DNA from 2 places in the Pseudoalteromonas sp. SR44-2 genome. Region 2 is predicted to be linked to the other one. Evidence: predicted binding sites of a transcription regulator. Region 2 holds the regulator's gene; the other holds the start of a gene.
The links. The regulator NrdR, encoded in region 2, represses ribonucleotide reductase genes. The targets are predictions, from matches to a motif close to AAACACNANATNTNGTGTTT.

Region 1: nrdA (class 1a ribonucleoside-diphosphate reductase subunit alpha) is a predicted target of NrdR. The motif match lies at 9,019-9,038, and genes of this name have one in related genera.

What each region holds. Positions count from the first base shown of each region.
Region 1 is NZ_JACJDW010000032.1:23,354-40,043, reverse strand. It holds gene H5115_RS16545 (TonB-dependent receptor) at 1-331, opposite strand, end outside; gene H5115_RS16540 (YkgJ family cysteine cluster protein) at 547-936, opposite strand; gene H5115_RS16535 (hypothetical protein) at 1,215-1,394, shown strand; gene H5115_RS16530 (hypothetical protein) at 1,570-1,998, shown strand; gene H5115_RS20280 (alpha/beta fold hydrolase) at 2,127-2,471, opposite strand; gene H5115_RS20275 (alpha/beta fold hydrolase) at 2,498-2,755, opposite strand; gene H5115_RS16520 (hypothetical protein) at 3,321-3,740, opposite strand; gene H5115_RS16515 (hypothetical protein) at 4,025-4,498, shown strand; gene H5115_RS16510 (DUF1287 domain-containing protein) at 4,526-5,113, shown strand; gene yfaE (class I ribonucleotide reductase maintenance protein YfaE) at 5,149-5,421, opposite strand; gene nrdB (class Ia ribonucleoside-diphosphate reductase subunit beta) at 5,421-6,551, opposite strand; gene nrdA (class 1a ribonucleoside-diphosphate reductase subunit alpha) at 6,617-8,899, opposite strand; gene H5115_RS16490 (HAD family hydrolase) at 9,308-9,988, opposite strand; gene ubiG (bifunctional 2-polyprenyl-6-hydroxyphenol methylase/3-demethylubiquinol 3-O-methyltransferase UbiG) at 9,988-10,698, opposite strand; gene gyrA (DNA topoisomerase (ATP-hydrolyzing) subunit A) at 10,875-13,574, shown strand; gene serC (3-phosphoserine/phosphohydroxythreonine transaminase) at 13,733-14,815, shown strand; gene aroA (3-phosphoshikimate 1-carboxyvinyltransferase) at 14,815-16,092, shown strand; gene cmk ((d)CMP kinase) at 16,199-16,690, shown strand, end outside.
Region 2 is NZ_JACJDW010000005.1:8,832-25,521, reverse strand. It holds gene pepB (aminopeptidase PepB) at 14-1,309, shown strand; gene H5115_RS04365 (phosphoribosyltransferase) at 1,493-2,059, shown strand; gene H5115_RS04360 (Crp/Fnr family transcriptional regulator) at 2,125-2,781, opposite strand; gene H5115_RS04355 (YgjV family protein) at 3,069-3,305, shown strand; gene rdgC (recombination-associated protein RdgC) at 3,665-4,582, opposite strand; gene H5115_RS04345 (sensor histidine kinase) at 5,060-6,817, opposite strand; gene H5115_RS04340 (response regulator) at 7,173-7,541, shown strand; gene thrA (bifunctional aspartate kinase/homoserine dehydrogenase I) at 7,770-10,187, shown strand; gene thrB (homoserine kinase) at 10,197-11,132, shown strand; gene thrC (threonine synthase) at 11,144-12,427, shown strand; gene glyA (serine hydroxymethyltransferase) at 12,697-13,953, shown strand; gene nrdR (transcriptional regulator NrdR) at 14,058-14,507, shown strand; gene ribD (bifunctional diaminohydroxyphosphoribosylaminopyrimidine deaminase/5-amino-6-(5-phosphoribosylamino)uracil reductase RibD) at 14,511-15,644, shown strand; gene H5115_RS04305 (riboflavin synthase) at 15,661-16,314, shown strand; gene ribBA (bifunctional 3,4-dihydroxy-2-butanone-4-phosphate synthase/GTP cyclohydrolase II) at 16,344-16,690, shown strand, end outside.

The DNA of each region.
Region 1 (16,690 bases), on a different contig from region 2:
TATGAAGTGCAGAGGCATAAACAACCACTGTCTCAACTGATGTTGGTTTAAGTGACACAGACAGATTATTTGAAGATTCGCTTACAGCAATACGAGAGTCTACGTAGTTGTCTTTACTAATATGTAATTGGCTATTTGCATCGATTTCTATAGCAAATTCGCCTAAATCGTTACTTTTAACGCTTTGGTTTTTGCCATGCACATGAATTGAGGCATTTTTGATTGGTTGATTTTTATCATCCATTACTTTACCAGTAACAGTGGCAGCCAAAGCTGATTGAGAACATAAAACAGAAAAAATAGCAGAGGAGATTAATGTTAACTTTGTCATGGATATATTGGTTCGCGGTTATTATGTTGTGATATAATATAACACCGCAAAATCAGTGAATCAACAATGTTATAGTATAACTTTGTGTTTTGCGATGAATGATCTAAAAATGACGATTAAACCAATTTTATAAAAATTATAATAATAGGTATGTTAATAGAAATACCTATTTATTTAAGTGCGAGACTCATAGTGCTGCAGGTTTATCTGGGTATTTAAGAGCGGCTATCTATCATTATCAAATCTAGTTTATGCTGCGCTTTTGTCTGGTTTGTTATATCTATAGATTCAATCATTTCGCATTCGTCGCGGATCATCTCTGAAATAAGGCTAGGGTAGTGACGGCAGTCTTCTGGACGGTCAAGGTAAATACTGCAGGTATACATATTTTTAGCGAGAGGCTCCTTTTTAGGCGTAATTTCTAAAAATGGGCACACTTGAAGTCTTAAGCCTGTTTTTGGGTCAAACCAAATTTCGTTGTTTTTAACGTACTCATAAATTTCGGGGTTAAAGAGCTCCCATAAACCTATTTCTTCTTCCGTTGCGCTTAAGTCGCCGCCACCATATTTAATACAGCATTTACCACACTGGTTGCACTCTTTCATAATTTGCTAATTTAGTTGGCTGTTAACACATTTAAGTTAGGTATTAGTGTAGCACCAAATTTATTATTAACGCTCTACTGAATTGCCCCATTGTTTGCTTTTGGGTGTGTAAAAAAGTTAGATACAATAACTTAAGTTAAAACTCTTTGTTACATTTTATATAGTACAGGCTTTATTTAATGCTTTACTCTAAGGTGGCGAAAAATATTATGAAACCTGATTGGCAGCTATGTAGTTATTAAATGTTGCTGAGCGGGATCCCTAAGTAGGATGTAATTATGAAAGAAGCTGTTACTAAGTTAAAAACGGAATTTAATGCAAAGTTATTATATTGGAACAACCTCAAAAGTAGCAAAGCCAAAGCGGCAATCATCTTATTATTTATAGTTGTCATTGCACTTAAAGTGTTTACGACCATCTTTACGTTGGATTGGGTTTCAAGTTTATTCGGTGTATGAGGTTACTAAGAGTAATTGCGATAAAGTTTAATTACAGTGTGTTTAACGCCTACGCGATGTTGATTATTAATGTATTATTACGCTATACACCAAATTAAATAAATCAGTTGTTTAAATACATTTTAGCTAAATTGAGTCAGTAAATTAGTTTAGTTGCACTAAAGGATAACCAGTGATGATGAATACAAAAATATATAAAGCGGTACATGACCTAGCAGAAGATTTAATGGCGGCGGCTAACAAAAATAACCGAGAAAAATTTGAATCTTTATTTGCTCAATTAAAAGCGATTTGTATTGAAAACGAAAATACCTCAAAAGATCACCCAGTACAATGGGAAACTTTGGCTGATTTTACCGAAGAGCTAGAAGAGGCAATCACGACTTATGAAAAAGCATTAGAAAAGTCTGTTGCGATTAATAACAAAGATCACATGTCATCAGTTTCTTTTTCAATGGCTACACTGCAGCTAGAACTTGGTCAAAAAGACGAGGCTATTAAAAATCTTCAAAATGCTAAGGTTAGTGCTAATAAAATTGAAGACAAAGAGCTTAAAGCTGAAATACACGATCTACTAGAGTCACTTATTGAAGAAGAAGGTTAAATACTTAAAATTTACTAGCTCAGACAGCTATCCATATTAAATACTATTTCTTTGGATTTAGCTTAAGTTAATACAATTTAATGAAACGCTGATGGTTTATACCCTCAGCGTTTTTTTATTTCCGCTATTTATAGCTTATCCATAAAGTTCACAATGTACTTTGCAATCTCAACTGGTTTTTCTTCAACACTAAAGTGTCCTGAATCGAGTAAATGTATTTCAGCGTTCGGTACATCTTTTAAATATGCATTACCATTTTGTACAATAAGAGCATCAAGTTTATTTGGGTTATTTAACAACATTCTAAAGCCTACAGGAGCTCCAAAGTCTTGTATATAAAGGCTGTAGCGCTTTACTTTAAGTGTTGTTAGTAATCCTTCAACGTATTGAGCTAGTAATTCAAAAGTATATTTTTGAGTTTTTGGGTTTGGGCGTGCGCTATAACCAGAGCCTAAATAATCAGGTGCAATCACATGATAACGACCTGATAAGAGTGGGATCAATTCTCGGTAGCTGTGGAAGACGACGGATAACCATGTAAAAGTACAATGGTTTGCTTATGCTGCGCGCCAGCTTCTCGGTAAAATATCTTTTTACCGTTTACATTTACATATTTGTAAGTGGTTTTTGAAGGCCATACAGCATCAGCTGCATATACTTGAGCGGTAAACGTAGATATTGAAATTAATAAAAACACAATAAATGAGACGATGTGAGCAGGTTTTACTTTAAGGCTTTTTTGTATATCTAGGTGCATTAGTAAACTCGTTATTTTTGGTAATGACGCTTTATTAATTTACTAGACCTATTATTTACACATTTATATTCAGATAATAACGTTGTAGTTTCACAGCAAAGAAGTGTACAGCAGGAGTAAGTGAAGCTTTGGACCTTACAAGATACTGATGAGCCAACAGTGGGCTAGGGCGTTAGCTCTTTATTGGCCGCTTTTTTGTATTTGAAATAGCTTATTAAATAAACGGCTATTGGAATCGTTGGGCTTAAAAATATGTGAGGATGGAAATAGATACCACGTTCGTCATATAGAAACATATATAACACGAGCGCAAACGTTGAAGGTAAGGGGAAGATTATTGCACCGTGCCCAACAGCAGCAAATAGTGTCCACGAGAAAACACTAGGCCAAAGCACTGCTCTGATGTAAGCACCTTTATTAGTAGCTTTAGCCTTTTTAGCGTAATTACGTGAAACAAAATAAGATATTACTGTTGGAAACAAAGTTAAAATGATACTTAGCAGTATTAGCATAGTGATTCAATTCCTTTTGATATTATTTGCATAACCCAGTTTTTCACAATGTGTTAATTGGTTTGAGTTGATACCGTTTTTAAAGCAGCAATTTGCTTAATTTCATCAGCTGTTAATGCTTGATATAACCTAGGATAGGGCCAACCATAGCCCCATCTGAAAGTCGATGGTATATAAGGACTGCCACCAAATCGAACTCCAACAAGCATAAGGTTTGCTATACTCGTTTCGCCGGCTTCAATAACACACTGTTGCAAGGCTTTATCTGCTTCTAAACGTTGCCAATAAGTGCCACCTTGCCAGTAGGCGTAGTCGTGCGCTTTGCAACATGCAAGCCACAACTTTTTATCTTTTGTGGTGCCATCCGGAAAAGCACTACAGCCATCTGATGTGAACGGTTTTATATTTTCAGCATTTACTGTATTACTTAATATGACCAGTAAGACAATAAGACTGAAACGTATTACTTTCATGTGAAAGAGTGTATTAATAAAATTATACATGATTTTAAGTGTTACTATTTTAGTTACAAATAATAACACTTTAAAAAGTATATAAAAGGTTTTTACTGTTTATAGACCGCTGATGCCTATATGATAATTTTGATTAAGCGCTTTTTGTTTAGATATTCTATGCGTTCTATTTTCTTAGCTAGTTGCGAGGTGTTAATAGTAAAAGTGCTAGTTAAAAGATTTACTGCAATATTAGGTTACTGTTTACACATGGTGTGTTGCATTTGTACTTTAGGAGATTAGCTGTGCTAAAACAGATAGAAAATTGGATTGACGCTACAAATTTAAAATACAGTAGTCAAAAAGTGAGTTGTGATAAATTCAGTAATGAATTTGATGGGTTTTATCCTACCGAGTTTTTAAAAAACGCATATTACGTTGTTGTAGATCAAATACCAAAGCCAAACTTTGCGGGTCTGCGAGAAATGGGCCTAGGTGATTTTGTCGATATGGACGCGGCGGGTATAACGTATAAAAATACCTATTACCTACTTCCTGAGGTTGCAAAAGATTTGAGGGTTCATTTTCATGAGCTTGTGCATGTAGCGCAGTGGCTTAAACTTGGTCCAGACGCGTTTATGATGCGTTACATTAGCGAAATCCAACATGTAGGATACAATGACGCTCCGCTTGAAAAAATGGCATATGCGCTGGATACGCAATTTGCAAGTAGAGGCAATAAAATAGACGTGCTTAGGCACGTAGCTCAAACGCTGTAACTCAATTTTAGGTTGAAAGGAGTTTATATGTACAGAATTATTGGGTGTTTACTTACTTTAGCGTGTATTAATAGTAATGCAGCATCGTTTGAAGAAGATATTGTTTCAGCTTTGCTTGAGCGTACAACTCATGATGTGACTTACGACGGCGCTTATCGCTCTATTGGCTACCCTGGTGGGGATGTACCTAAAAATATAGGTGTGTGCACCGATGTAATAATTAGAAGTTACAGAAAGTTAGGTGTTGATTTACAGAAACTCGTGCATGAAGACATGCAAAAAAACTTTGCGCTGTATCCATCTAAACGTATTTGGGGCTTAACTAAGCCTGATAAAAATATAGATCACCGACGTGTTCCAAATTTACAAGCTTACTTTGAGCGCCATGCAAACGTATTGAGTATATCCAACAAAGTGAGTGATTATAAAACCGGCGATATAGTAACGTGGATGTTACCAGGTAATTTACCTCATATAGGTATGGTGATTAATGAGTTATCTCAAGATACGGGTAACCCACTTATTGTGCATAATATAGGGCGTGGTCCGCAAAAAAGCGATATGCTTTTTGATTATAAAATTACCGGACATTACCGGTTCGTTCCACACTATTGATAAGTTTAATAAACGATGGATGTAAGTATTGATTTCTATTTCAGATCAATACTTACATTGCCATTGGGTTTACAGCAGCACAACAGTATTTCGCCTTCGCGTACAAACGCAAGTGGCTCTTCGTTATACTCAACACTGCCTGACACTAAAGTTGCTCTACAAGCGCCGCAATAGCCTTCACGGCATTGGAATGCGACGTCTATTTTCATGGATTCTAAGCAGTGTAAAAGGGAAGGGCAGCCAGCGGTAAATTCTATACACTGGCTGTTTTCTGCAAGCGTTATGCTTGCAGTAGACTTGCTACTCATTATAAATCAAAATCACCAAATTCTGATGCATCAACTTGAGAGTCAATTTGACCAACAAGGTATGAGCTTATTTCTGCTTCTTGTGGTGCTACTTGCACGTTATCAGACACTAACCAGGAGTTTATCCACGGGATAGGGTTACTGTTATTTTCAAACTGTGCTGGCAAACCAATTGCAGTCATACGTGCATTGGTAATGTATTCAACGTACTGACATAAAATATGTTTATTTAAGCCAATCATCGAACCATCTTTAAATAAGTATTCGGCCCACTCTTTTTCTTGCTCTGCAGCATCAACAAACATTTTAATTGCTTCGTCGCGGCACTGGGCAGCAACAATCGCCATTTCTGGATCGTCCTTACCGTCTTGCATAATGTTTAAAATATGCTGAGTACCAGAAAGGTGAAGTGCTTCATCGCGTGCAATTAGCTTGATGATTTTAGCGTTACCTTCCATTAGCTCGCGCTCAGCAAATGCAAACGAACATGCAAAGCTTACGTAAAAGCGAATCGCTTCAAGAATATTTACCGACATCATAGCCAGGTAAAGTTTCTTTTTAAGCTCAAATAAATTAATGATAACTGTTTTACCGTTAATCTCGTGTTTGCCTTCACCGTATAAGTTGTAAAGCGATACAGAGTTAATTAAGTCATCGTAGTATTTAGTTACGGCATCAGCACGTTCGCTAATTTTATCGTTGCTAACAATGTCATCAAAAATAAGCTCAGGTGCTTGTGTTACGTTACGGATAATATGCGTGTATGAACGGCTGTGAATTGTTTCACTGAACGCCCACGTTTCTATCCATGTTTCAAGCTCTGGTAGCGATACAATTGGAAGTAGAGCCACGTTTGGCGAACGACCTTGTACACTATCAAGCAGTGTTTGGTATTTTAAGTTGCTTAAAAATATATGCTTTTCGTGATCTGGTAATGCTTGAAAGTCTAAACGGTCTTTACTTACATCTACTTCCTCAGGACGCCAAAAGAAAGACAGTTGCTTTTCAATTAACTTTTCAAAAATTGGGTATTTTTGTTGGTCGTAACGAGATACGTTTACAGTTTGGCCAAAAAACATTGGCTCTTGCATTTGGTTATTATGGTTTCGGCTAAAAGTAGTATAAGACATGTTTATCACTCAAAAAACTATCAGAAAAAGCGGGCTAAATGCCCGCTTAAAATAAAAATCAGCAGTTATATTTTACACGCGCCGCCTTCACAATCGTCATCTTCCACTTCTGGAGCATCTTCTTGTGAATCTGAGGCGCCATCGCGAGTATTGTGGTAATACAAGGTTTTAACACCTAGTTTGTACGCGCTTAGTAAGTCTTTTAATAAGACTTGCATAGGTACTTTACCGCCTTCGAACTTGTTTGGATCATAATTTGTATTTGCAGAAATTGTTTGGTCAACAAATTTTTGCATTATGCCAACAAGCTGTAAATAACCATCGTTTGATGGAATGTCCCATAGTAGCTCGTACTGATCTTTTAAACGCTCATACTCAGGAACAACTTGTTTTAAAATACCGTCTTTACTTGCTTTAACGCTAATATGTCCACGTGGTGGCTCAATACCGTTAGTTGCGTTAGAGATTTGCGACGATGTTTCTGATGGCATTAACGCACTTAGTGTTGAGTTACGCATACCGTGCTCTTTAATACTTGCACGTAGTGTATCCCAATCAAGATGAAGTGGCTCATCACAAATTTTATCTAAATCACGTTTGTACGTATCTGTTGGCATAATACCTTGTGAATACGTTGTTTCGTTAAACTTAGGACATGCGCCACGCTCTTTAGCAAGCTCGTTCGATGCTTTCATTAAGTAATATTGAATAGCTTCAAAGGTTTTATGTGTTAATGCATTAGCGCTGCCATCAGAATAACGTTTACCGTTTTTAGCTAGGTAGTATGCGTAGTTAATTACGCCTATTCCTAGTGTACGACGACCCATAGTTGCATTTTTAGCAGCCGGTACAGGGTAGTCTTGAAAATCAAGTAAGTTATCAAGTGCGCGTACTGCAAGTTCAGCTAGCTCTTCAAGCTCATCAAGTGACTCTATTGCACCTAAGTTAAACGCAGAAAGTGTACAAAGGGCAATTTCGCCTTCTTCGTCATTCACGTTATTAAGTGGCTTAGTTGGCAATGCAATTTCTAAACATAAGTTAGATTGGCGAATTGGGGCAACTTTAGAAATAAATGGGCTGTGCGTATTACAGTGATCCACATTTTGTAAATAAATACGACCAGTACTTGCACGCTCTTGCGCAAACATAGAGAAAAGCTCAATGGCTTTAATGCGTTTTTTACGAATAGACTCGTCTTGTTCGTATTTAACGTAAAGTGCGTCAAACTCAGCTTGGTCTTCAAAAAATGCATCATAAAGGCCAGGCACATCTGATGGGCTAAATAACGTAATGTAGTCGTCTTTAATTAAACGAGAGTACATTAGTTTATTAAACTGTACGCCGTAATCTAGGTGACGAACGCGGTTGTCATCTACACCACGGTTATTTTTAAGTACAAGTAGGTTCTCTACTTCTAAATGCCAAAGCGGGTAGAATAATGTTGCTGCGCCGCCACGTACACCACCTTGTGAACAACTTTTAACCGCTGTTTGAAAGTGCTTATAAAAAGGGATACAACCTGTGTGATACGCTTCGCCGTTACGAATGTGGCTACCTAGCGCACGTATTCTACCTGCATTGATACCAATTCCCGCACGTTGTGAAACGTATTTAACAATAGCTGACGACGTTGCATTGATTGAATCAAGGCTGTCGCCACATTCAATTAATACACACGAGCTAAACTGGCGAGTAGGCGTACGTACACCCGACATAATTGGCGTTGGTAGAGATATTTTAAATAAAGATACTGCATCGTAAAAACGTTTAATGTAATCAGTACGTGTTTCACGTGGGTAATCTGAAAATAAGCTTGCCGCAACTAAAATATATAAAAACTGTGCACTTTCGTATATTTCACCCGATACACGGTTTTGAACGAGGTACTTACCTTCAAGTTGCTTTACAGCAGCGTAGCTAAAGTTAAGATCGCGAGAATGATCAAGGTATGCATCAAGCTCATCTAACTCTTGCTCTGTGTAATCTACTAGTAAATGAGCATCATAGCGTTTATCGCCAACCATTTTTGTTACGTGGTCAAATAAACGTGGTGGCTCAAATTGACCGTACGCTTTTTTACGTAAATGGAATACAGCTAAACGTGCAGCTAAGTATTGGTAATCAGGCGATTCTTTTGAAATCTGATCCGCTGCTGCTTTAATGATGGTTTCGTGAATGTCTTTAGTACGAATACCGTCGTAAAACTGAATGTGCGACTTTAATTCAACTTGCGAAACCGAAACATTGTTTAAACCTTCGGCGGCCCACTCAATAACGCGATGGATCTTATCCAGATCAAGAGGCTCTTTACGCCCGTCACGTTTGCTTACAGATAACTGTTGGTTCATTTGCCTGTATTCCTTGGGAATTATGTATTTTGACCAATGCTTTATACCTCGCCGAGGCAAGGTATATACTCATTTATTATAAGTTTCGCCATATTTGCGAATTTAATTGAATAACATTTGGCCACAATATCTGGTGTTGTTCAATTTAGAGATCACAAGATAGTGTGGTCTGAGTTGTTTTGCAAGGGACATAATTGCCCCTATTTGTGGATAACTTCGGGATAACGTATTTGTGTTAGTAGACACTCACCTTCGAACAATCATTTAAGTTGAAATATGCAAAAATCAACTAATGATCTGCTAAATTTACGCATTTTAAAAATAAATTTTGACTGCTTTTTTTATCAGCAAGCTTTGCGTAAAAACTAACACAATCACAATATATAGTGTTTATTAATTAACATGGCACTATATATGGTTAAAACCATCAATTGGGCTTTGCCAGTTAAAATCAGCATTCCAGCTGTTGGCTTCATCAATACTTGGTATGTAGCCCCAAAGTGCCGTTGCTGTGCGCATACCTGCGGCTTTGCCTGCTTGTATGTCTCGCTGTGCATCACCAATGTACAAACAGCGTTTTGGTTGCACTCCCATAAGCTTTGCACAATGTAGCAGCGGTAAAGGGGATGGCTTAGCTTCAGCTAAGGTGTCGCCACTTATTACTACACTAGCATTTTTCAATGCGGGAATTGCTGCCACTAAAGGATCAGTTAAAAACCCTGGTTTGTTAGTCATGATCCCCCATTTGATCTTTTTCTGATCAAGGGCAATAAGCAACGATTCAACACCGCTGAAGCAATGCGTGTGATTTGCTATGTTTGCAGCGTATTCGTCAACTAATTGCTTAATAAGTTCGCTTTGAGGTTGTGTGTCCCATAACTCTTTAAAACCAGCCTCTAATAATGCGCCTGCGCCGTTAGATGCCGCAGGGCGGTATACATCACTACTAACTGGCTCTATTTTATTATTAATGAGAACTGCATTTAAAGCCGTACCTAAATCATCAGCGGTGTCGAGTAGAGTGCCGTCTAAATCAAATAAAAATGCATCGTACTCAATAAGGGGGAGGGGGGCTTGAGAGTTAGCCATTAAGCTAACTTCTCAAAGTACAGTATGTAATTTACGCTAACGTCACTATTGAGCGTATATTGCTTTGATAGTGGATTATAAGAAAGGCCTGTACTTGCACGAACTTTTAAACCCGCTTGCTCTGCCCATGCAATGAGCTGCGCAGGTTTTATAAACTTTTTATGGTCGTGTGTACCTTCAGGCACCATTTTTAAAAGCTTTTCAGCACCAACAATAGCGTATAAATATGCTTTAGGTGTTTTGTTCAGGGTTGAAAAAAACACGTCTGCGCCTGGTTTGGCAAGTGCAGCTACGGCATGAATGATAGATGCTGGGTCGGGAACGTGCTCAAGCATTTCCATACAGGTTATTACATCAAAGCGCTCTGGGTGTTGTGATGCAAACTCTTCTGCAGGCACTTTTATGTAATCTACATTTACGCCAGTTTCTAAACTGTGTAACTTAGCAACAGTTAAAGGCTCTTGCCCCATGTCGATGCCAGTTACTTTTGCGCCCATGCGCGCCATGCTTTGGCTTAAAATACCGCCACCACAGCCAACATCGAGTGTTTCTTTATCGAATAAGCCTTGCGTTTTGTTTGCTATAAAGTCTAAACGTAATGGGTTAATTTCGTGAAGAGGTTTGAATTCTCCGTCTAGGTCCCACCAACGCTCGGCGATGGCTTCAAATTTTGCTATTTCTGCGTGATCTACATTTTGATGTTCGGTCATAAAATACTTCCTCGTCAATCTGAGGCCATTATATAGGGCTAAATTGATAAATCGCAAAGTTTTGCGCCTGTAAATTAAAATTAATTGTGATAGCATGGCTGTTAGAAATAATAACAATACTCTTAATACCCAATACCGGGTTGTTGAGAGCTGATACTGAAGGAATGTGATATCAAATGACTGATCTCGCCAATGAAATTCTGCCAGTCAATATTGAAGACGAGTTAAAAAACTCCTACTTAGATTACGCAATGAGCGTAATAGTAGGACGTGCATTACCAGACGTACGTGACGGCTTAAAACCTGTTCATCGCCGCGTTTTGTTTGCAATGAACGAGCTTAGTAATGACTGGAACAAGCCTTACAAAAAATCGGCCCGTGTGGTCGGTGACGTAATCGGTAAATACCACCCACACGGCGACAGTGCAGTTTATGACACGATAGTTCGTATGGCTCAGCCATTCTCACTGCGTTATATGCTAGTAGATGGCCAAGGTAACTTCGGTTCGGTTGATGGTGATTCAGCAGCGGCAATGCGTTATACAGAAGTACGTATGGCTAAAATGTCGCATGAGTTATTAGCCGATCTTGAAAAAGAAACGGTTGATTTCGTTCCTAACTACGATGGCACTGAGTTCATCCCTGATGTTTTACCAACGAAAGTTCCTAATTTATTAGTGAATGGTTCGTCAGGTATTGCAGTAGGTATGGCTACAAATATACCACCACATAACTTAACTGAAGTTGTAAATGGTTGTTTGGCACTTATTCAAAATCCAGATTTAACTATTTTAGAGTTAATGGATTATATTCCTGGTCCTGATTTCCCAACGGCTGCAATTATCAACGGTAAGAAGGGTATTGAACAAGCCTACTTAACTGGCCGTGGTAAAGTGTACATGCGTGCACGCGCCGACATCGAAACCGATGAAAAAACAGGCCGTGAAACAATCATCGTTCACGAAATTCCTTATCAAGTTAATAAAGCTCGTTTAATTGAAAAAATTGCTGAGCTGGTTAAAGATAAGAAAATTGAAGGTATTAGTGCGCTACGTGATGAATCAGATAAAGACGGTATGCGTATCGTTATTGAAATTAAACGTGGTGACGTAGGCGAAGTTATTTTAAACAACTTGTATTCACAAACTCAGTTACAAACTGTGTTTGGTATGAATATGGTTGCGCTAATTAATAACCAACCTAAATGTTTCAATTTAAAAGAAATGTTAGAAGAGTTTATTATTCACCGTCGTGAAGTAGTAACTCGTCGTACAGTATTTGATTTACGTAAAGCCCGTGACCGTGCACACACGCTTGAAGGCTTAGCGATTGCGCTTGCAAACATTGACCCAATTATCGAACTTATTCGTAAATCCCCTACACCTGCTGAAGCTAAAATTGCTTTAACAGCGCGTCCGTGGGAATTAGGTAATGTACAAGGTATGCTTGAAAAAGCAGGTGAGGACAATGTTGCTCGTCCAGATTGGTTAGCAAGCGAACTTGGTATTCGCGATGGCCAATATTATATCTCTGAGCAACAAGCTCAAGCAATTCTTGATTTGCGTTTACATAAGCTAACAGGTCTTGAACACGAAAAAATCTTGACCGAATACCAAGCGTTATTAGAACTAATTGCTGAACTACTTTATATTTTGGCAACTCCTGAGCGTTTAATGGAAGTTATTCGTGACGAGCTAGTTGAAATTAAAGAGCAATATGGTGATGAGCGTCGCACTGAAATTAATGCAGCTGCTCACGATATCAGCCTTGAAGACTTAATTACTGAAGAAAACGTAGTCGTAACGCTTTCTCACGAAGGTTATGTGAAGTATCAGGCCTTGTCTGATTACGAAGCACAGCGTCGTGGTGGTAAGGGTAAGTCAGCAACGAAGATGAAAGATGAAGATTTCATCGAGCGTCTATTAGTTGCAAATACACACGATACTATATTGTGTTTCTCTACGGCCGGTCGTTTATATTGGCTTAAAGTATATCAGTTACCACTAGCGAGTCGTGCAGCGCGCGGTAAGCCAATTGTTAACTTGTTACCACTTGAAGCTGATGAACGTATTACTGCTATATTGCCAGTACGCGAGTATGCAGAAGATAAATACATCTTTATGGCAACAGCATTTGGTACAGTTAAGAAAACACCATTAACGGCTTACAGCCGTCAACGTGCAAGCGGTATTATTGCTGTTAACTTAAATGATGGCGATAGCTTGATTGGGGTGGATATTACCGATGGTAGCAACGAAATTATGTTGTTCACTGATGCAGGTAAAGTTGTACGCTTTAAAGAAGCTGAAGAAACAACAGTTGTTGATGAAAACGGTAACCCAGTATTAGACGAAGAAGGTAACCCTGAGATTCGTTTCAAAGGTGTTCGCCCAATGGGTCGTACTGCTACAGGTGTTCGTGGTATTAAAATGGCCGATGATCAACGCGTAGTATCGTTAATTGTACCAAAAACTGACGGTGCTATTTTAACGGTAACTGAAAATGGTTACGGTAAGCGTACACAACTAGAAGATTACCCATCTAAGAGCCGTGCAACACAGGGTGTTGTATCTATCAAGGTGAGTGAGCGTAACGGTGCTGTTGTTGGTGCTGTACAAGTTGATGATAACGACGAAATCATGATTATTTCAAATCGTGGTACCTTAGTACGTACTCGCGTTAATGAAGTTTCTACGGTTGGACGTAACACCCAAGGTGTTATTTTGATCAGAACTATTGACGAAGAGCAAGTAGTTGGTTTACAACGTATAGAAGAGATTGAAGTTACAGAAAGTGACTTGATTGATATTGAAGACGTTGAAACTGTAGATACGGTTATTGATGAAGTAGCGGATGATAATCCTCCTTCAGAATAATTGATATTGAAAAAGCGGCCTTGGCCGCTTTTTTTAATGTTGTTGAAAAAAATTAATAGGGTGTGAAGTTATATTCACTCACTAAAACTCAAAGGTTTAGTGGGTGGGTATTGAGCGTTCATGCTTAGTAGTTAAATTACTGGAATGAGGCAAAGGTAATGAGTAAATATAATTTTTGTGCGGGGCCAGCTATGCTTCCGCAAGCGGTTATGAAAAAAGCACAAAAAGAGTTTCTAGATTGGCAAGATTTAGGTGTGTCTGTGATGGAAATAAGCCATCGTAGCAAAGAGTTTTTAGCCCTTACAGCTAAATGTGAAGTCAGCCTTCGTCGTCTAATGAATATCAGTGATGAATTTGAAGTGCTGTTTATGCATGGCGGTGGTCGTGGTCAGTTTAGTGCTGTGCCATTAAATTTACACCAAGAAGGCAAAGTTGCGGTTTATTGCGAAAACGGCGTGTGGTCAAAAAGTGCAACAGACGAGGCCAACAAGTTTACTCAAGCAACCTCTATTGATGTGCGTAATGATGACAATGGCGAGTTTTCTATTAAACAGGTTGCTGATTGGGTGTTACCAGAAGATGCATCTTACATTCACTATTGCCCTAACGAAACGGTTGACGGCTTAGAAATTTTTGATGTACCAAGCCACCCAACTGCACCGATCGTTGCTGATATGTCGTCAACTATTTTATCACGCGAAATAGACGTTAATAAATTTGATTTAATTTACGCTGGTGCGCAAAAAAATATCGGCCCGTCGGGCATATCAATCGTTATTGTTCGTAAAACATTACTTGAGCGTGAAGGCTTACCTAAGCCAGGCATTTTAGATTACGCATTAGAAGCAAAACAAGGCAGCATGTTTAACACGCCTCCTACATTTGCTTGGTATTTAGCTGCTGAAGTATTTCAATGGCTTGAAAGTAATGGTGGCGTAAAAGCGATGGAAGTTCAAAATATTGCTAAAGCGCAGCTACTTTATGACTTTATTGATGAATCGAGCTTTTATACCAATAAAGTAGCTAAACATTGCCGTTCACGTATGAATGTTCCGTTTTGGCTTAATGATGAAAGCTTAAATGATAAGTTTGTTGCTCAGTCTAAAGATGCAGGGTTACTTGCTCTTGAAGGCCACAGAATTGTGGGCGGTATGCGCGCAAGTATTTATAACGCAATGCCTATTGAAGGTGTTCAAGCACTTGTAGACTTTATGGCTGCTTTTGCAAAGGAGCACAGCTAATGGAGCAGCTTCGTTTAGAACCTATTTCTAGAGTAAATGGCACAGTAACCCTACCAGGTTCAAAGAGTCTATCGAACAGAATTTTATTATTAGCTGCACTTGCAAGCGGTACTACCGTTGTAGAAAACTTACTTGATAGTGACGATATACGCCATATGCTGGGCGCCTTAAAGTTATTAGGTGTAAATGTAACTTTAAATGATGAACGCACTGTAGCCACCGTGGAGGGTGTTAGTGGTGTGTTTAATACACCGACTGAGCCATTGTTTTTAGGTAATGCGGGTACTGCTTATAGACCTTTAACGGCAGTACTTGCTGCCGTTGCTGGTGAGTACGAGCTAATAGGCGAGCCACGTATGGAAGAGCGCCCAATAGGGCACTTGGTTGACGCGCTGCAAGCATTGGGTGGTGATGTTACTTATACAAAGCACAAAGACTACCCACCACTTAAAATTGTGGGTGGCCAAATAAAAGGCGGTGAAGTTGAAATTGACGGCAGTATTTCAAGTCAATTTTTAACCGCTCTATTAATGGCAGCGCCATTATTTAACGGTGATACAACAATAACTATTAAAGGTACTTTAGTCTCTAAACCTTATATTGATATTACACTTGATGTAATGGCACGTTTTGGGGTTAATGTTGAGCACAGTGATTATGCAACTTTTAAAGTTAAAGGTGGTCAACAATATCAATCATTAGATCGCATAATGGTTGAAGGCGATGCATCTTCTGCTTCTTACTTTGTTGCTGCGGCTGCAATTGCAGGCGGTGAGATTGAAATTAAGGGCGTTGGCGCTAAATCGGTTCAAGGTGATATAGGCTTTGCCAAAGTAATGGAGCAAGTAGGCGCAAAAATTGATTGGTATGATGAACGTTTAGTTGTTCGCAAAGGCGAATTAAAAGGCGTGGATATTGACGCCAATGCAATTCCTGATGCAGCCATGACTCTTGCAACTGTTGCTCTTTTTGCCAAAGGCCCAACAGCCATTCGTAACATTTATAACTGGCGAGTAAAAGAGACAGACCGTTTATATGCAATGGCAACTGAGCTTCGTAAAGTAGGCGCACAGGTTGTAGAAGGTGAAGATTTTATAGAGATCACCCCACCTGAAACATTTAATGATGTTGCTGTTGATACTTACGACGATCACCGTATAGCCATGTGTTTTGCAATGGTTGCTGTTGGTGGAAAGCCAATAACAATTAATGATCCAAAGTGTACCTATAAAACATTTCCTACATTTTTCAATGTTTTAGCGTCAGTCAGTGAATAAGCTAATTAGAAGTAATTACAAAAGTTACACACTAATAGCAGATATATTTTAATAACTGACGTATAATGTCGCGGTTTATTTAGGTGTGCATTGCAGGAGGTTTTAAATGCAGGCGTTATTAATGCCCGTGATCACCGTTGATGGCCCAAGTGGTTCAGGTAAAGGAACTGTTTGTCGCTTGTTAGCCGACAAGTTAGGGTGGGATGTATTAGATAGCGGTGCGATTTATCGTGTTTTATCTTTAGCTGCACTTCATCACCAAATTGCATTAGACAATGAAGAAGGGCTTGTCCCGCTTGCTGCAAATTTAGATGTGCAGTTCTTGGTAGATAGCCAAACTAATGCAGGAAAAGTTATTTTAGAAGGCGAAGATGTCACCACTACTATTCGTAATGAAGAAGTAGGCGCTGCGGCATCAAAAGTTGCAGCATTACCTCGCGTTCGTGAAGCGTTATTACGTCGCCAGCGTGCATTTCGCACTGAAAATGGCTTAATTGCCGACGGCCGTGATATGGGCACTGTGGTTTTTCAAGATGCGCCGTTAAAAATATATTTAACAGCAAGTGCACAAGAGCGTGCTCGTAGACGCTTTGTTGAG
Region 2 (16,690 bases):
AGGGAATTCTAACATGAGTGAAAAATTTGTTGTTCAACTAAGCGAACAAGCAGCAGCGAGTCATTGGGGCGATAATGCGTCATTGTCTTTTAACGAGCGCGGTGCAACTGTTCATTTATCTGAGCAAGACACATTAAAAAATGTTCAAAAAGCAGGCCGTACTATCGCAAGCCAAGGCGTTAAAAATGTTGAATTAGCAGGTGATACTTGGTGTACAGAAAGCCAGTGGGCTTTTTACCAAGGCTTTGTAACACCAAAATCATTAAACGGTGTTGAGTTTGTTGATAACGCACAATCAGATATTAAAGAACTTGCTCACTTAAAAACGTCAGCAATATGGGCACGTGAAATGGTTAACGGTACTGCCGATGACATTTACCCAGAAAGCCTAGCTGAAAAAGCAGCTGAGTTTATTCAATCATTAGCGCCTGAACACGTGAGTTACCAAATTATTAAAGGTGATGCGTTACTAGAGCAACAGTGGATTGGTATTCATGCAGTTGGTCGCGGTAGTGTTCGCCCACCAGTATTGCTTGAGCTTGATTACAACCCAACAGGCGACGAAAATGCACCAGTAAGTGCTGCGCTTGTAGGTAAAGGTATTACGTTTGACTCAGGTGGTTACTCAATCAAATCAAGCGAAGGTATGCTTGGTATGAAGTGCGACATGGGCGGCGCTGCAACAGTAACAGCAGGTTTAGCATTGGCTATTAACCGTGGTATTGAAAAACGTATTAAGCTGTTTTTATGTTGTGCTGAGAACTTAATTTCGGGTCATGCATACAAATTAGGTGACATTCTTACTTACAAAAATGGCACAACAGTTGAAATTGTAAACACGGATGCTGAAGGTCGCTTAGTACTTGCTGATGGCTTAATGGCAGCAGGAGAGACTGGCGCTCCACTTATCATTGATGCAGCAACACTAACTGGAGCAGCGCTTGTTGCTGTTGGCCAAGAGTACAATGCATTATTTGCACTTGATAAAGAACTTGCACGTGAAGTTGAAAGTTTTGCATCTCAAGAAATGGAAGCTGCTTGGCCACTTCCTCTTGAAAAATGGCATCAACAAAACTGCCCATCTCCTTATGCTGATACGGCAAATAGCCGTGCACAAAAGGGTGGCGGTTACGGCGGTGCATCGAATGCTGCAGGCTTTTTATCACGCTTTGTGCCAAACGATGGCAAAGGCTGGGTGCACATAGATTTAGCTGCTGCTTTTAACATGGGCAGTACAAGCCAATGGGCAGCGGGCGCAACAACTCAAGGTATGCGTACGGTTGCTCGTACCCTACAAGAAAAAGCATAATATTTACTAAATTACGCTTTTTACACTAAAAATAGGCACCCTTGGGTGCCTATTTTTTAATTTACAGGCAAGCAATTTTATTTCATTTGCGGTAAAATCCGTCGCCAATACCTTTTTGAGTTTAATTTTTGCTTAACTCTAAGCTGCGCTCAAATCTTATATCCACCACTGGGGTTTCTAATTATGTCAGATAAGTGCTACATCACAGCTCAACAGCTGCTTGAAGATTCGTTCCGCGTAGCGGCACAAGTATACCAAGATGGCTTTCGTCCTGATTTTATTATTGGTATTTGGCGAGGTGGTGCACCGATCGGTATTGCTGTTCAAGAATATTACGATTACAAAGGCATTGAGACTGACCACATTGCAGTACGTACATCGTCTTATTACGGTATTGGTAAACAATCTAAAGAAATTAAAGTCCACGGTTTGCATTACATTGTTGAGAACGCAAATGCAGGCGACTCATTGTTAATTGTTGATGATGTATTTGACTCTGGACGTAGTATTGTTGCATTAAAAGAAAAGCTTTCAGAGCTTATGCGCTTAAATTTGCCACGTGATATTCGTATTGCATGTCCGTACTACAAGCCAAAAAACTCAAAAGTAGACACTGTTCCAGATTATTATATTCATGAGTCTGAAGAGTGGTTAGTGTTCCCGCATGAACTATCGGGTTTAACACCGGATGAAATTATTGCAGGTAAATCTGATCTTGTGAAAATTCATGACATTTTGCTAGAGAAGTAATCAGTAATTTGTATAAATAAAAAAAGGCCGTTAAGGCCTTTTTTTATGGGTAAATTTTAAATAACTTAAAGCTGAGCAAAGCTATCTACATATTCACTTAGCTTTGGAATATCGACTGCTTGTAAGCCATCGTTACTTCTAAGTACTAATCCTTTTTCGACAAGTTCTGTAACAACACGTCTGTAAGCTCGCTCAGTGGTAGCAAAGCGTTCGGCTTCAGCATTTACAGTTGGATAGGCTCTAAGTAGCGTAGGGTTGTTGTTCTCAGCTCTTAACAAGCAATCTTTAGCTATATTGTAACTTAGCGGCAGTAATAACTTATCTAAATTGATTTTTTGGTTTTCCTGAAATTTAGCCGCAATAGTTTGTGCGGTGTATAAACTCAATTCTGGTTTTTCAAGCAGCAGAGCACGCCAATGTCTTAATTCAATAAGATTATAAGTTACATCGCTAAAGCACGTTACCGTATAAATACACGGATTATTATTTAGCGCTTCTATTTCACCAATAAGGGTGTTGTTACAATCCAATTGTCCTAACAGCAGGCGTCGTCCATTACCTACGTCGTAACTAAACGACACAGTGCCACTGCGTACAAGCACAAGCTTGCTTAAAGGCTGATCTTGATGGATCAGAACTTCTTTTTTTGATTGTTGATAGCTACTACCGGCAAAGGTTAAAAGCTGATCAACAAGGTAACTAGAAAAATGGTATTGAAACATCAATGTGCTCTTCGGACATTTGTCCTATTTATTACATCTTAATGACGTTAGCATTAAGACACTAAGAATTTACGCTAACTTGCTACTAATATTATTAGCTTTGCTAATAGTATTATTTTACCTTCATTTCCCGTGTAATGATTTAAGAATTTGCTGGTATTTTCCGGCAAACTTTTTCAGGTTTTTAAGCAAGTTAGCTTTTTTATTTTGTTGTAACTTTGCAATACTTATAAGTGCCATAAGTTAGCAGTGCATGTAATGCTAACCTAAAGGCTAGGAGAGAACAATTGAGTTGGGAATATTTAGGCTATATTGCATCAGCTTTATTGGTTGCATCGTTAACAATGACAGATGTAGTAAAACTGCGTTGGTATAACATGTTTGGTTGTATTGTATTTACTGCATACGGTGTTGCCATTGGCGCAGTACCTGTTATTTTTACCAACGGCTTATTGTCGCTTGTAAATTTATACCACATTATAAAAATATATCGCCAACCTAAAGTTGAAGACGCTAAAAGCTAAAATAAGTTATCTGCACAAATAAGTTATCTGCACAAATAAGTTAATGATTTCAATTAAAATCAAAACTTCAGTTTTTGTGCATTCCGGCTTGAAGTGAATACAGATAATCTCATATCACTCTACATAACTTTCCTTTGAACCTTGCTGTAAGCTCTTACTTGAAAGATGATTACCTTAGGTTTTAATACGCCGAACGTTAGCTAAATTCTGTTCGCGGATAACAAATATATAAATAAGTGCTTCTAAAAAATCCGATAGCAGTATACTGCTATCGGATTTTTATCTGTTATACCAACCTGCTTATATGTGGGTCTATTTAATGCTTCAAAGCGTTTAAATATTTATGTAGGTTGTGGTATTTACGCTTTTTCTAAATCTTCAACGTCACCTAAGCCAGCAGTTAGTTCTTCAAGTAATTGCTTTATTTCCTCAGAAGCTAAAATAAAGTCAGCATCAAGTTTTAAAGCCATATCTTCTTTAGGAATATCTGCGTTCTCTTCTTTTAGAGTTTCAGAGTAGCTTAAACGCTTGATAGAGCCATCGTTTTGCAGCATAAACTTAAGGCGTTCTTGCCAATCAAGTGCCAGTTTAGTTACGCGTTTACCACTTTCTAAGTGCGATTTAACCTCATCACATGCCAGATCATGGCCTTTTAGTTTTACTTGTGCACCGCTGTCGTCAGCTTCTTCAAGCTCAGCGTCAGAGCCAATAGCAAAGCCTTCTGGTGTACTAAAGTTAGTTAACCAATCAGTTAAGAATACATCTAGGTCGTAGTTAGCAAACGCAGGTACAACTGGGAGCGTTCCTAACGATTTACGAAGTAGTGCCAGTAGCTCTTCAGCTTTATTAAAGCTGCCACTATTTACAACCACCCAGCCATTTTCTTGGTCAATAAAGGCAAATTGTAAGCTCGACTTTTTAAATGCCTGGGGTAGAAGAGTATGAAGAATGTTTTCTTTTAATTCGTCTTTTTCTTTCTTTTTAACAGGGCGGTTTTCTTCGGCTTCTATCTGATCAATTTTCTCAGCAACTAGTTCGTTGATAACAGAAGCTGGGAGTACTTTTTCTTCACGTTTTGCGCAAACTAAAATACTTTTTTGAGAAAAATGCGATAGTGTTTCGCCATGCTTTCCAAACGCTTTCGTCCAACCAAATGTTGCAAGCTCTTGACCAGTACATGGGCGAAATAAATCTTGCTCTAATGCTTTATCAAAATCTTCTTGGGTGTATGAAACGTCTTGCTTAAAGCGGTAACAAATAAGGTTACTAAACCACATAGGGGAATTGATCCATTTGAAAAATTTGTCCAATCATAGCAATAAAAACAGCATCTCGAAATGACTGATTTGTTACTAGGGCGTGTTGAACTTTATGGATTGAAATTTGTTCAATCCAAGGAAGATTAAATCGCGGCGCGAGGTTTGTAATCTAGTGGGCTCGGTAACTGCTCCTGCGTTACCCTACTGGCTTACATCCATGTAAGAATAGGTAAAAACCGAGCAAAGCTTCCGCGTCCTGCTCACGCCCCTTACCTACATCCATGTAGGTAACAAAGAGTTAATCGTCCCTAGATCGAGCTCAAAGGGCAGCGCATGTTTGGTATTTATGCTGCGTTATCGCCTATTTATGGGGGGTAACCACACTACATAGGCTCTGCCTTGCCTAAAAACCAAACATGTTGCTGCAAATTCAACTACCAAAGATCAACACGCCTTAATAAATTTAATGCATATACTTTTTTTTATTCATATTTATCAAAAAATAGGCATTGGCTTAGCCATGTTCTTTGGAAATTGAATATAGTAACGCAGACCTTTGCCAGGTTCACTCGTTGCATCAATAGATCCGCTAAGAGTTTGTTTAACTAAATTAAACATTATATGGGTACCTAATCCGCTTCCGCCTTCATCGCGCTTAGTCGTAAAGAATGGGTCAAACAACTTTTTCAATTGCTCACTGGTAACACCGTTACCGTCATCTTTGTAATCAATCGTTAAGTTAGTGTCATCTGCACTTATTTTGATATCCATCACACCGTTGCTTTTACCTTCAAAGCCATGAATGAGTGAATTCATTATTAAGTTAGTAAAAATTTGGCTGATGGCGCCTGCAGGTAAATTTAAAACTAAATCATCAGGGCATTCTAATTTTATTGTGTGAGATGTCTTTTTTAGTTTTGGATGCAGTGAGCGTATTACTTCGTTAGTGTAATCTTTAAAGTTAATAGTTCTTACTGCTTCACTGGCCTGATCGACCGCTATTTGCTTAAAGCTAGCAATAAGCTCTGAGGCTCTATCTAAGTTAGTGGTTAACAAGCTTGTACTTTGTTTTGCTTCGTTAATAAATTCTTCTAGTGCTTTTGGTGAAAGTGTTTTTTCACTATAAGCACTTTCGAGTTTATTTAAGCGTTCTTGCAAAAACGATATTGCCGTTACACCTATCCCAATAGGGGTGTTTATATCATGTGTAATACCCGCCACAAGTCCGCCTAGTGCGGCCATTTTTTCTGTGCCTAATAAACGTTCCTGTGCAAGGCTTAATTCTTCTATATAACGTTGGGATTCAGTTTGTTTTGTAATTAGCTCTTGCTCTGTGCTGCGGCGCAAGTCTATTTCTTCAGTGAGCACAATTTTTTGCTTTTCAAGTTCGTATTTTTGCTGTTGTAATTCCATCATTGCTTGGCTTAAGTTTGATGTTTTACGGGCTACGTCTTGCTCAAGTTGTATGTTGTGATGATCGAGTTTTTCGTTACTAATAATGAGTTCTTTTTGGGTGTGCTCAAGCTCTTTCCTATACTGAACCACTTTATCTATTAGTTTGTTAAACGACTGCTCCATTACTTTTAGTTCGTTATGCTCCTCTGTTTCTATTTCAATGTGTTGTCCTTCTAGCTCATCTAATTCTAGGTTTTCTAGTTGCTCAGTGAGCTCAGCTAAGGGATCTGTAAGAAGCTTTCTAAATGCCATTAAAAATAAAATGATTAAAAAGGTGGTTTTAATCATCGCATTACCAATCAAAAAGTAGATTGATACCATAATTCGGCTTAAAACAACTTCTCGGCTAGAAAATAAGGTAACGTCACCCACTTGGGTAGCACGGCCAGAAAATTCAAAAATAAGTGGAAAGGTATAACCAAACAGACCGGATTTCGCGTCTTCTAAAATAGCTTCTTCTTGTACTAACTGTTGGTTATATAGCTTATGTATGTCGAGCGAGCGCCCTAACTGTGAAATAATTTCGCCGCTGTCATCTCGAACAATAATCCCTTCAATCATGGGAATGGCGAGTAAACCTTCTGCTGTTGTAATTGTTTGCTTGGTATTAAGCTCCCAAATTGCACGTGTTAAGCTACGACTAAAGGTTTTTTGTAATGTACTTAATTCATCACGTATATAGTCTTTAGTATTGAGATATTCAGCAAGCACCTGTCCGCAAGTCACTACGAAGGTAAGCAAAAAATAAACGGATAAAACGCTTGTTAGTAGCTTCTTAGAAAGGCTTTTTTGTAACATGAGTGACTTGTTCATCCTTTGTTATTTTTGTAACGTTACTATTGTAATTTAAAAGTTAGTCAATAAACCTCTAAAAATAAATAAAAAAGTTAAAATTTAATAAGATAAATCTAATTAAGTAGGTATGTAGTATTAATGTAATTAAACTCAGCTATGAATTAGTAAATTCGTTAGACGTTAAGTTTTGTAAGTTTGATTAGAATTTAGTTTCGTTAATCACATTTAAATGAATTAATTCTATATTTATTATTGCATTGAATTATTAATGCGCTAAGTATTTAGATGCGTGTTAAAGTGTCCTTAGTGCAAAGGAAGATGGTCTTTTAATAACTTTGATGGTTGTGTAGTAGTAAACATGATGAAATTTTCGATATTAGTCTGTGATGATTCTGCTGTTGCTCGTAAACAAGTCGTGCGGTGTTTAAATGAGTGTATAGACGCAGATATACAACAAGCTATAAATGGAGCAAACGCCCTCGATCTTTTAAGAGCACAAAACTTTGATTTACTGTGCCTAGACCTCACCATGCCAGAGGTTGATGGTATACAAGTACTTGAAACTATAAAAACAGAAAAAATAGAGTGCTTTGTGTTGGTTATTTCTGCTGATATACAGGAAAAAATGAAGCAACGTGTCGCTCAGCTTGGCGCAATTGATTTTATTGATAAACCTATTAATAAATCAAGCTTGAATGAAATATTGCATAAATTTGGCATTCATTAGGTTTTTTCATGTTAAAAAAGGCTGTTTTATCTTTTAATTTAGGGTTGACAGCATAGCCTTTGTTAAGGCAGTCTTAACATATGAAAACAATTAATCGCGTACTGACCATTATTATTACAACCATCATTCTTACTGGATAGTGGCATAGGTCGGTGCAACAAATTTAAAGGCCTGTGTTCACTTAGAACACAGGCCTTTTTTCGTTTTATGGGATGAGGAACATAAACAATGCGAGTTTTAAAATTTGGTGGGTCTTCACTTGCCGATTATGCATGCTTACAACAGGTAGCTCAGTTAGTTAAAGCACAGTTAAAAGATGAAATGTTATTGGTGCTTTCTGCTCCAGGTGGAATGACCGATTCGCTAGTTGCACTTGCAAGTGCCGCAGAGCAAGGCTTAGATTTTTCGCAGCAATGGCAAGCCTTAGCTAACCGTTGTGAAGGCTTAAAAGCTGACGTTGAAAAAAGTGGCGTAGTAGTTACAAGCTGGCCAGATCTAATGGAACTTAAAAATAAATTAGATGGCGTGTCGCTTATACAGTGTTGCCCTGATCAAGTTCGCGCATTTGTAATTAGCTTTGGAGAGCGCGTTAGCGTTTCTTTAATGCAGGCTTTATTGAACTCGCACGATGCAAGATACTTAGAAGCAACAAGCTGTATCGCCTCAACGGGTGGTTATATCGACGCCGAGGCTGATTTAGTAATAAGTAAAGCGCGCTTTCAAGCTGTGCTTAAAGAAAATCCTGCAACTATTTATATCATGCCTGGTTTTACTGCGAGTAATGACAAGGGCGAGATTACAACGCTTGGCCGTAATGGCTCAGACTACTCAGCAGCAATTGCAGCAGCATGTTTAGAAGCTGAAATTTGCCAAATTTGGACAGACGTTGATGGTGTATACAGTGCTGATCCTCGTTATATTAAAAAAGCCACTAAAGTAGATTTTTTATCTTATAAAGAAGCGATGGAGCTTTCTTACTTTGGTGCAAAAGTACTTCACCCTAAAACAATTTTACCGTGTGCTAAAGCAGGCGTGCCATGCGAAATTAAAAATACGCATAACCCAGACGCACAAGGCTCATTAATTGGTAACGATTATTCATCTGATGAGCCAGTAAAAGCGCTTTCGAGCTTACAAGACCTTGCAATGCTAACTGTTTCAGGCCCAGGCATGAAAGGTAAAGTAGGCATGGCGTCTAAGGTATTTAATGCGCTTGCTCACGATAACGTATCAATTGTATTGATCACGCAATCATCATGTGAATTTAGCATTAGTTTTTGTGTGCACGAAACAGACCTAGCACTTGCACTCGATGCGCTACAAACTGCATTTGAGCTTGAATTACAAGCAGGGCTTATTGAGCCTGTACAAGTACAGCGAAATTTAGCCATTGTTACTTTAGTGGGCGACAACATGCGCGCACACCGTGGTTTAGCGGCTAAGTTTTTTGCATCGCTTGCACAAGCGCAAGTAAATATTGTGGCAATTGCACAGGATTCTACAGAAAGTGCTATTTCTGCGGTGATTGATGGTGAGTTGTGTAATGACGCTGTAAAAATCTGCCATGAAAACTTTTTCACGCATGTGCCGTCAATTGATGTGTTTTTACTAGGTTGTGGCTTAGTAGGGCAGGAGCTTATTAATCAGCTTGAACGTCAACAAGCTTGGCTTGAAAAGCGTAATATAAAACTCAACTTGTATGGTGTTGCTAACTCTCGTCAATTACACCTTGATAACGAAGGCATTGCTTTTAGTGATTGGCAGCAAAAATTGGCCTCATCTGAGCAAGCATTTGACTTAAATTTAGTGGAGCAGTTTGTTAAGCAAAACCACTTAGTGAATCCAGTATTAGTAGATTGTACATCCTCAGATGCACTTGCTGCGCAGTATGTAGACTTTCTAAATGCAGGTTTCCATGTAGTTGCTGCCAATAAAAAAGCGACAACAAGCTCATACACGTATTACCAAGATTTAATTGCAGCAACACAAAAGAATAATCGTAAATTTCTATACGAAACAAATGTTGGTGCAGGCTTACCAGTTATCGACAACTTACAGTCATTATTTGGTGCCGGTGATGAGTTACTAGAGTTTAGCGGTATTTTATCTGGCTCACTTTCGTATATGTTTGGCGCACTTCAAGATGGTTTATCACTCTCTGAAGCCACAATTAAAGCTAAAGAAAGTGGCTTTACAGAACCAGATCCTCGTGATGATTTATCGGGTACCGATGTAGCACGTAAGTTACTGATCATTGCTCGCGAAGCAGGTATGAAGTTGGAGCTAAGCGATATCGAAGTTGAGTCAGTATTACCACAAGGTTTTGCACAAGGTGATAGCGTTGATGAGTTTATGGCAAAACTACCAAGCCTAGATGCTGATTTTAATGACCGTATTCAAAGCGCTGCGAGCGAAGGTAAGGTACTTCGTTATGTAGGTACAATTAAAGAAGGTCACTGTAAAGTAGGTATTGAGGCTGTTGATGAAAAACATGCGCTCAATGTAATTCGCGATGGCGAAAACGCGCTTGCTATTTTAAGCCAATACTACCAGCCACGTCCGTTTGTAATTCGTGGTTATGGTGCCGGCTCTGAAGTAACAGCAGCGGGTGTATTTGCTGATATTTTAAAAACACTATCGCGCTAGGAGCTCGTTATGATTGAAGTATATGCTCCGGCGTCTATTGGTAATTTTGCAGTGGGTTTTGATGCACTTGGCGCAGCGCTTGCGCCAATTGATGGCAGTTTATTAGGTGATGTAGCCGTTGTAAGTGCAGCACCAAGTGACGAATTTATTTGTACTGGCGACTACGCTCATAAGTTACCAAGTGATGCGAATGAAAACTTAGCATACCAGTGTTTAGTACATTTTAGAGCGCATGTTGCGCCTGATATGCCAAGCGTAAAGCTCGAGCTTAAAAAGAATTTACCAATTGGTTCTGGACTTGGTTCTAGTGCATGCTCGGTCGTGGCTACCTTTGCTGCCCTTGATAAGTTTGCACAAACTAACTTAAGTCAGGTTGAGCTTATTGAGCTTATGGCTGACTTTGAAGCAGTAGTGAGCGGTGGTCGTCATTACGACAACATCACGCCATGTTATTTAGGTGGTTTGCAATTAACAGGTGATTTAATCCCTGATAAATCGATTGCACTGCCTGTGGATGACAATTGGTATTATGTTGCTGCGTTCCCAGGTTTTTCACTTAATACCGCAAAAGCGCGCTCGGTTTTACCAAAAGAGTTGAGCATGCATGCAAGTGTTGAGTTTGCACAGCGTTTATCGGCATTTAGTAGTTTACTGTTAACTAATCGTTTTGACGATGCGCTGAGCATAATGAAAGATGAAATAGCAGAACCTTACCGCGCCCCGCTTATTAAAGGTTTTAGTGAAGCCAAAGCAAGCTTACCAGCGCTGGGTGCTGAAATAGTGAGTATTTCGGGCGCAGGACCCACCTTGTTTAGTGTATGTAAAACACTTGAAGCTGCACAGCAATGCGCGCAGTGGTTAGAGGCAAATTACATTAACGAGCAAGGCTTTTGCCACATTTGTAAATTAGATAACGACGGCACGCGTCAATTAACAGTTTTATAGGATAGGTAGTCATGCAATTACATAATTTAAAAGATAGCTCACAAAAAGTGTCGTTCGTTGAAGCCGTAAAAACAGGTTTAGGTCGTAATCAAGGTGTGTTTTTCCCTGAATCCCTTGCCCCACTGTCTGATGTTGATACATTGCTTGATATGGACTTTGTTACACGCAGTGGCAAAATATTATCTCACCTAATTGGCGATGAGCTACCAAGCGACACTGTGGCACAAATGGTTAAAAATGCATTTAACTTTCCAGTTAAGCTGGTGGAAGTTGAAGAGAATACATACTGCTTAGAGTTGTTTCATGGTCCTACGCTTGCGTTTAAAGACTTTGGTGGTCGCTTTATGGCTGAGTGTTTAGCGCAATTTAATAAAGATGAAAAAGTAACTATTTTAACTGCAACATCGGGCGATACTGGTGCAGCCGTTGCGCATGCTTTTTATAACAAGCCGAATATCGATGTTGTCATCTTATATCCTAAAGGCAAAATTTCACTTGCTCAGCAAACGCTATTTACTACGTTAGGTAACAATATTCATTGTTACGCAGTTGATGGCAGTTTTGATGATTGCCAAGAGTTGGTTAAAAATGCCTTTTTAGATGAAGAAGTTAAATCAACACTTGGGCTTAATTCTGCTAATTCAATTAATATTAGCCGTTTAGTTGCTCAGGTTTGTTATTACTTTGAAGCCATTGCACAACTACCAAAAGAAAAACGCGCAACAGCGCATATATCAGTGCCAAGTGGCAACTTTGGTAATGTATGTGCTGCAATGATTGGTGCGGTTATTGGCTTACCTGTAGGTAAATTAAGTGCAACAACCAACCAAAATGATACTGTGCCACGCTTTATGCTTGATAAAACCTGGACGCCAAACGCAACACTTGAGTCGCTTTCAAATGCAATGGATGTAAGTAAGCCAAACAACTGGCCGCGTGTGCAAACAATGTTAGATAATAACTGGTTTAGCTACGATAACTTTTATTCAACTAGCGTAAACGAGGAAGACACGCAATCGGTGATGAAAAAAATTCAACAAACGGGTTATGTTGCAGAGCCTCACACTGCTATTGCGTACCAAGGTCTTGTTGAAAATCGAGCGCCTGGTGCTGCGGGTATCTTTTTAGCCACAGCTCATCCTGCTAAGTTTAAAGAAAGCGTAGAGGGTATTTTAAATATTGAATTAGGTATGCCAAAACCACTTAGCGACGCACTAGCAAAACCATGCCTAGCAAGCGATATTAAGGCCGATTACGACGCATTACGTACAGAAATACTTGCTAAACTTGGCTAGGTTAATTAATTTTAAAAGGCGGTTAAGCCGCCTTTTTTTATAACTTTAGGGTATTAAATCTAGTGAGTTGCATTTACTAATTAAATGTAGGAAATAGCATTCATTTAAAATCGTTATGGTTTTATAAGAAAATATCATCTTAAAAAGTCTGTGAAATAGTTTCAATCCCTGTTTAAATATCCTCAACTTAAGAGCGTAGGCAAAGAGTCGTTTAAAGCGTACAATAAAGCCTCTAAAAAACACCATACACGTTGCCCTAGGAGACCCCAATGTTAGAACGTAGCATGAATATTTCGGATTTTGATCCAGAGTTATTTGACGCGATAAACAAAGAAACTGCTCGCCAAGAAGAGCACATTGAACTAATCGCTTCAGAAAACTACTGTAGCCCACGCGTACTAGAAGCGCAGGGTTCACAGCTTACAAATAAATACGCAGAAGGTTACCCTGGTAAACGTTATTATGGCGGTTGTGAGCACGTTGATGTTGTTGAGCAATTAGCAATTGACCGTGCTAACGAGTTATTTGGTTCTGACTACGCAAACGTACAACCACATGCTGGTTCGCAAGCTAATGCTGCTGTTTTTCTAGCGCTATTAGAAGCAGGCGACACTGTACTTGGTATGAGCTTAGCTCATGGTGGTCACTTAACTCACGGATCACACGTAAGCTTTTCTGGTAAGCTTTACAATGCAATTCAATACGGACTAGATGAAACAACGGGCGAAATTGATTACGCACAGGTTGAAGCACTAGCACTTGAGCATAAACCAAAAATGATTATTGGTGGTTTCTCAGCGTACTCAGGTATTGTTGATTGGGCTAAATTCCGTGAAATTGCTGACAAAGTAGGTGCTTACCTGTTTGTTGATATGGCTCACGTTGCAGGTTTAATTGCGGCAGGCGTTTACCCAAGCCCAGTTCCCCATGCACATGTTGTAACTACAACTACGCATAAAACACTTGCTGGTCCTCGTGGTGGTTTAATTATCTCTGCATGTGGCGACGAAGCAATCTATAAAAAGCTTAACAGCGCAGTTTTCCCTGGTGGCCAAGGTGGTCCTTTATGTCATGTTATTGCAGCAAAAGCAGTGGCATTTAAAGAAGCGCTTCAACCAGAATTTAAAGTATACCAAACACAAGTTGTTAAAAACGCAAAAGCAATGGTTGCTGTAATGCAAGAGCGCGGCTACAAAATCGTATCTGACAAAACTGAAAACCACTTATTCCTACTCGATTTAATCGATAAAGATATTACTGGTAAAGATGCAGATGCAGCCCTTGGTAACGCTAACATCACAGTTAATAAAAACTCAGTGCCAAACGATCCACGTTCTCCGTTTGTAACATCTGGTTTGCGTATTGGTTCTCCTGCTATCACTCGTCGTGGTTTCAAAGAAGAAGAATCAAAAGAGCTTGCTGGCTGGATTTGTGACGTACTAGATAACATCACTGATGAATCTGTACAGGCGCAAGTTAAAGAAAAAGTAAAAGCTATTTGTGCAAAATTACCTGTATACGCTTAATTGCATAAGCAGTAGTAATTTAGATCACAACTGTTTAGTTTTTTGCTAAGATAAAAGACCGCTATTTAGCGGTCTTTTTTGTTTTAAAACGGAAATACCAAGCTATGCATTGCCCATTTTGTACCGCAAAAGATACTAAAGTTATTGATTCTCGCCTAGTCGGCGGAGGCCACCAAGTTCGCAGGCGCCGTGAGTGCAACGACTGCCACGAGCGCTTTACTACATTTGAAGGCGCTGAACTGGTTATGCCTCGTGTTATTAAACAAGATGGCAGCCGCGAACCATTTAACGAAGATAAATTATTAAATGGCTTAAATCGCGCACTCGAAAAACGTCCAGTGAGCACAGAGCAAGTAGATGAAGTGGTGAATATAATAAAATCGCAGTTGCGTGCAACGGGTGAGCGAGAAATTTCAAGCCATTTGGTGGGTGAGTGCATTATGGAAGCCCTCAAAAAGCTCGATAAAGTAGCGTACGTAAGATTTGCCTCTGTTTATCGATCGTTTGAAGATATACGCGAATTTGGCGAAGAAATTGCCCGTTTAGGGGAGTAATAAATGCAAAGCCAAACTACTTTTACCGAACATGATGAAATGTATATGGCACGCGCCATAGAACTTGCCAAAAAAGGTCGGTTTACTACCACACCTAACCCTAATGTTGGCTGTGTATTAGTTAAAAATAATCAAATAATTGGCGAGGGGTTCCATCAATTAGCTGGTCAAGGTCATGCTGAAGTAAATGCACTGGCTGTCGCTGGAAAAAATGCACAAGGTGCAACGGCTTATGTAACGCTTGAACCGTGTAGTCATTATGGCCGTACGCCACCGTGCGCCGAAGGCTTAAAAGCTGCCGGTGTGGTAAAAGTAATTGCTGCTATGGTTGATACAAATCCACAAGTTGCTGGCAAAGGCCTTAAAATACTGAGCGACGCGGGTATTGACGTTGCTTACGGGTTACTCGGATCACAAGCTCGCGCACTTAACGTTGGCTTTTTTAAGCGTATGGAGCAAGGCCTACCTTATGTGATTTGCAAAATGGCAGCGAGTATTGATGGTAAAACAGCGCTTAAAAATGGGCAAAGTAAGTGGATCACAAGCCCTGCTGCTCGACAAGACGTACAATTATACCGAGCGAAAAGCTGCGCTATTTTAACCGGTGCCGATACAGTGTTAGTCGATGATGCTAAACTTAATGTGCGACTAAGTGAGCTGCCTTGCACACTGCCTACTGATTTGCCGCTTCGCCAGCCCGTGCGTGTTATAATTGACTCTCAAAACCGTTTAACACCTGACCTTGCTTTATTTGAAATCCAAAGTGATGTAATAATATTTACGACTAAGGTTGATAAATCATTGCAATGGCCGCATTTTGTAAAGCATATTGAAGTCAGTGAAAGTAACGGTAAAGTTGATTTACAAGCCGTTTTAGAAAAACTTGGGCAACTGCAGTTTAATAATGTTTGGCTTGAAGCTGGCGCAACACTTGCTGGTAAAATGGCAGAGCTTAATTTAGTTGACGAGTTTGTTTTTTATTTAGCGCCTAAACTAATGGGCCATGATGCAAAAAGTTTAGTTAATTTTCCTGAATTGACGAGTATGCAAAACACCGTTGATTTAACATTTAATGAATGTGCGCGCATTGGTGACGATTTACGTATCACCGCGTTAAAACTCATTAAAATCACTTAATAAAAAGAGTAGTGCTATGTTTACTGGGATAATAGAAGCCACAGGCAAAATTGCTTTATTACAAAAAAAACAAGGCGACTTAGCCATTCGTATCCAAAGTACTGATCTTGATATGACAGACGTAAAGTTAGGTGACAGCATTGCAACTAATGGTGTTTGCTTAACTGTAGTTGATAAACATATTGATGGTTTTAGTGCGGATTTATCTAATGAGACGATTAGTTTGACCGGTTTTGCTCACTATGCTTTAGGACAAACGGTGAATCTTGAAAAAGCCATGCAACCTGTTTCTCGTTTAGGCGGTCATTTAGTATCTGGCCATGTTGATGGTATCGCAACAATTACAAGTATTACAGCAAACGCCAGAGCAACAGAATATTGGCTTACAACTGACGAAAATTTAATGAAATACATTCCGTACAAAGGTTCGGTATGTATTGATGGTATAAGCCTGACAGTAAACGCTGTAGAGGGCAATAAATTCAAATTAACAATTGTCCCACACACGAGTGAGCAAACCACAATTGCTCATTTTAAAGTAGGTACTCAAGTTAATTTAGAGGTAGATCAAATTGCACGTTATTTAGAGCGCCTTATAAAGGGTGCAGAGCAACCAACGGGCTCTGATATTTCGATGAGCTTACTCGCTAAAGCGGGTTTTATTAAATAACGAAACTGACAACTTACACGAGCAAATTTATGAATTTACACAGCGCGCAAGAAATCATCGACGATATTAAAGCCGGTAAAATGGTTATTTTAATGGATGATGAAGATAGAGAAAATGAAGGCGATTTAATAATAGCTGCTGAGCATATTAGCGCAGAAGCGATTAATTTCATGGCTACCCATGGCCGTGGTTTAATTTGTTTAACCATGACGCAAGAGCGTTGCGAGCAACTTGATTTACCGTTAATGGTTAAAAACAATGGTGCAGCATTTTCGACTAACTTTACAATGTCGATAGAAGCATCAAAAGGTGTTACAACCGGTATTTCAGCAGCAGATAGAGCGCGTACAGTGCAAGCGGCTATAGCTAAAGGCGC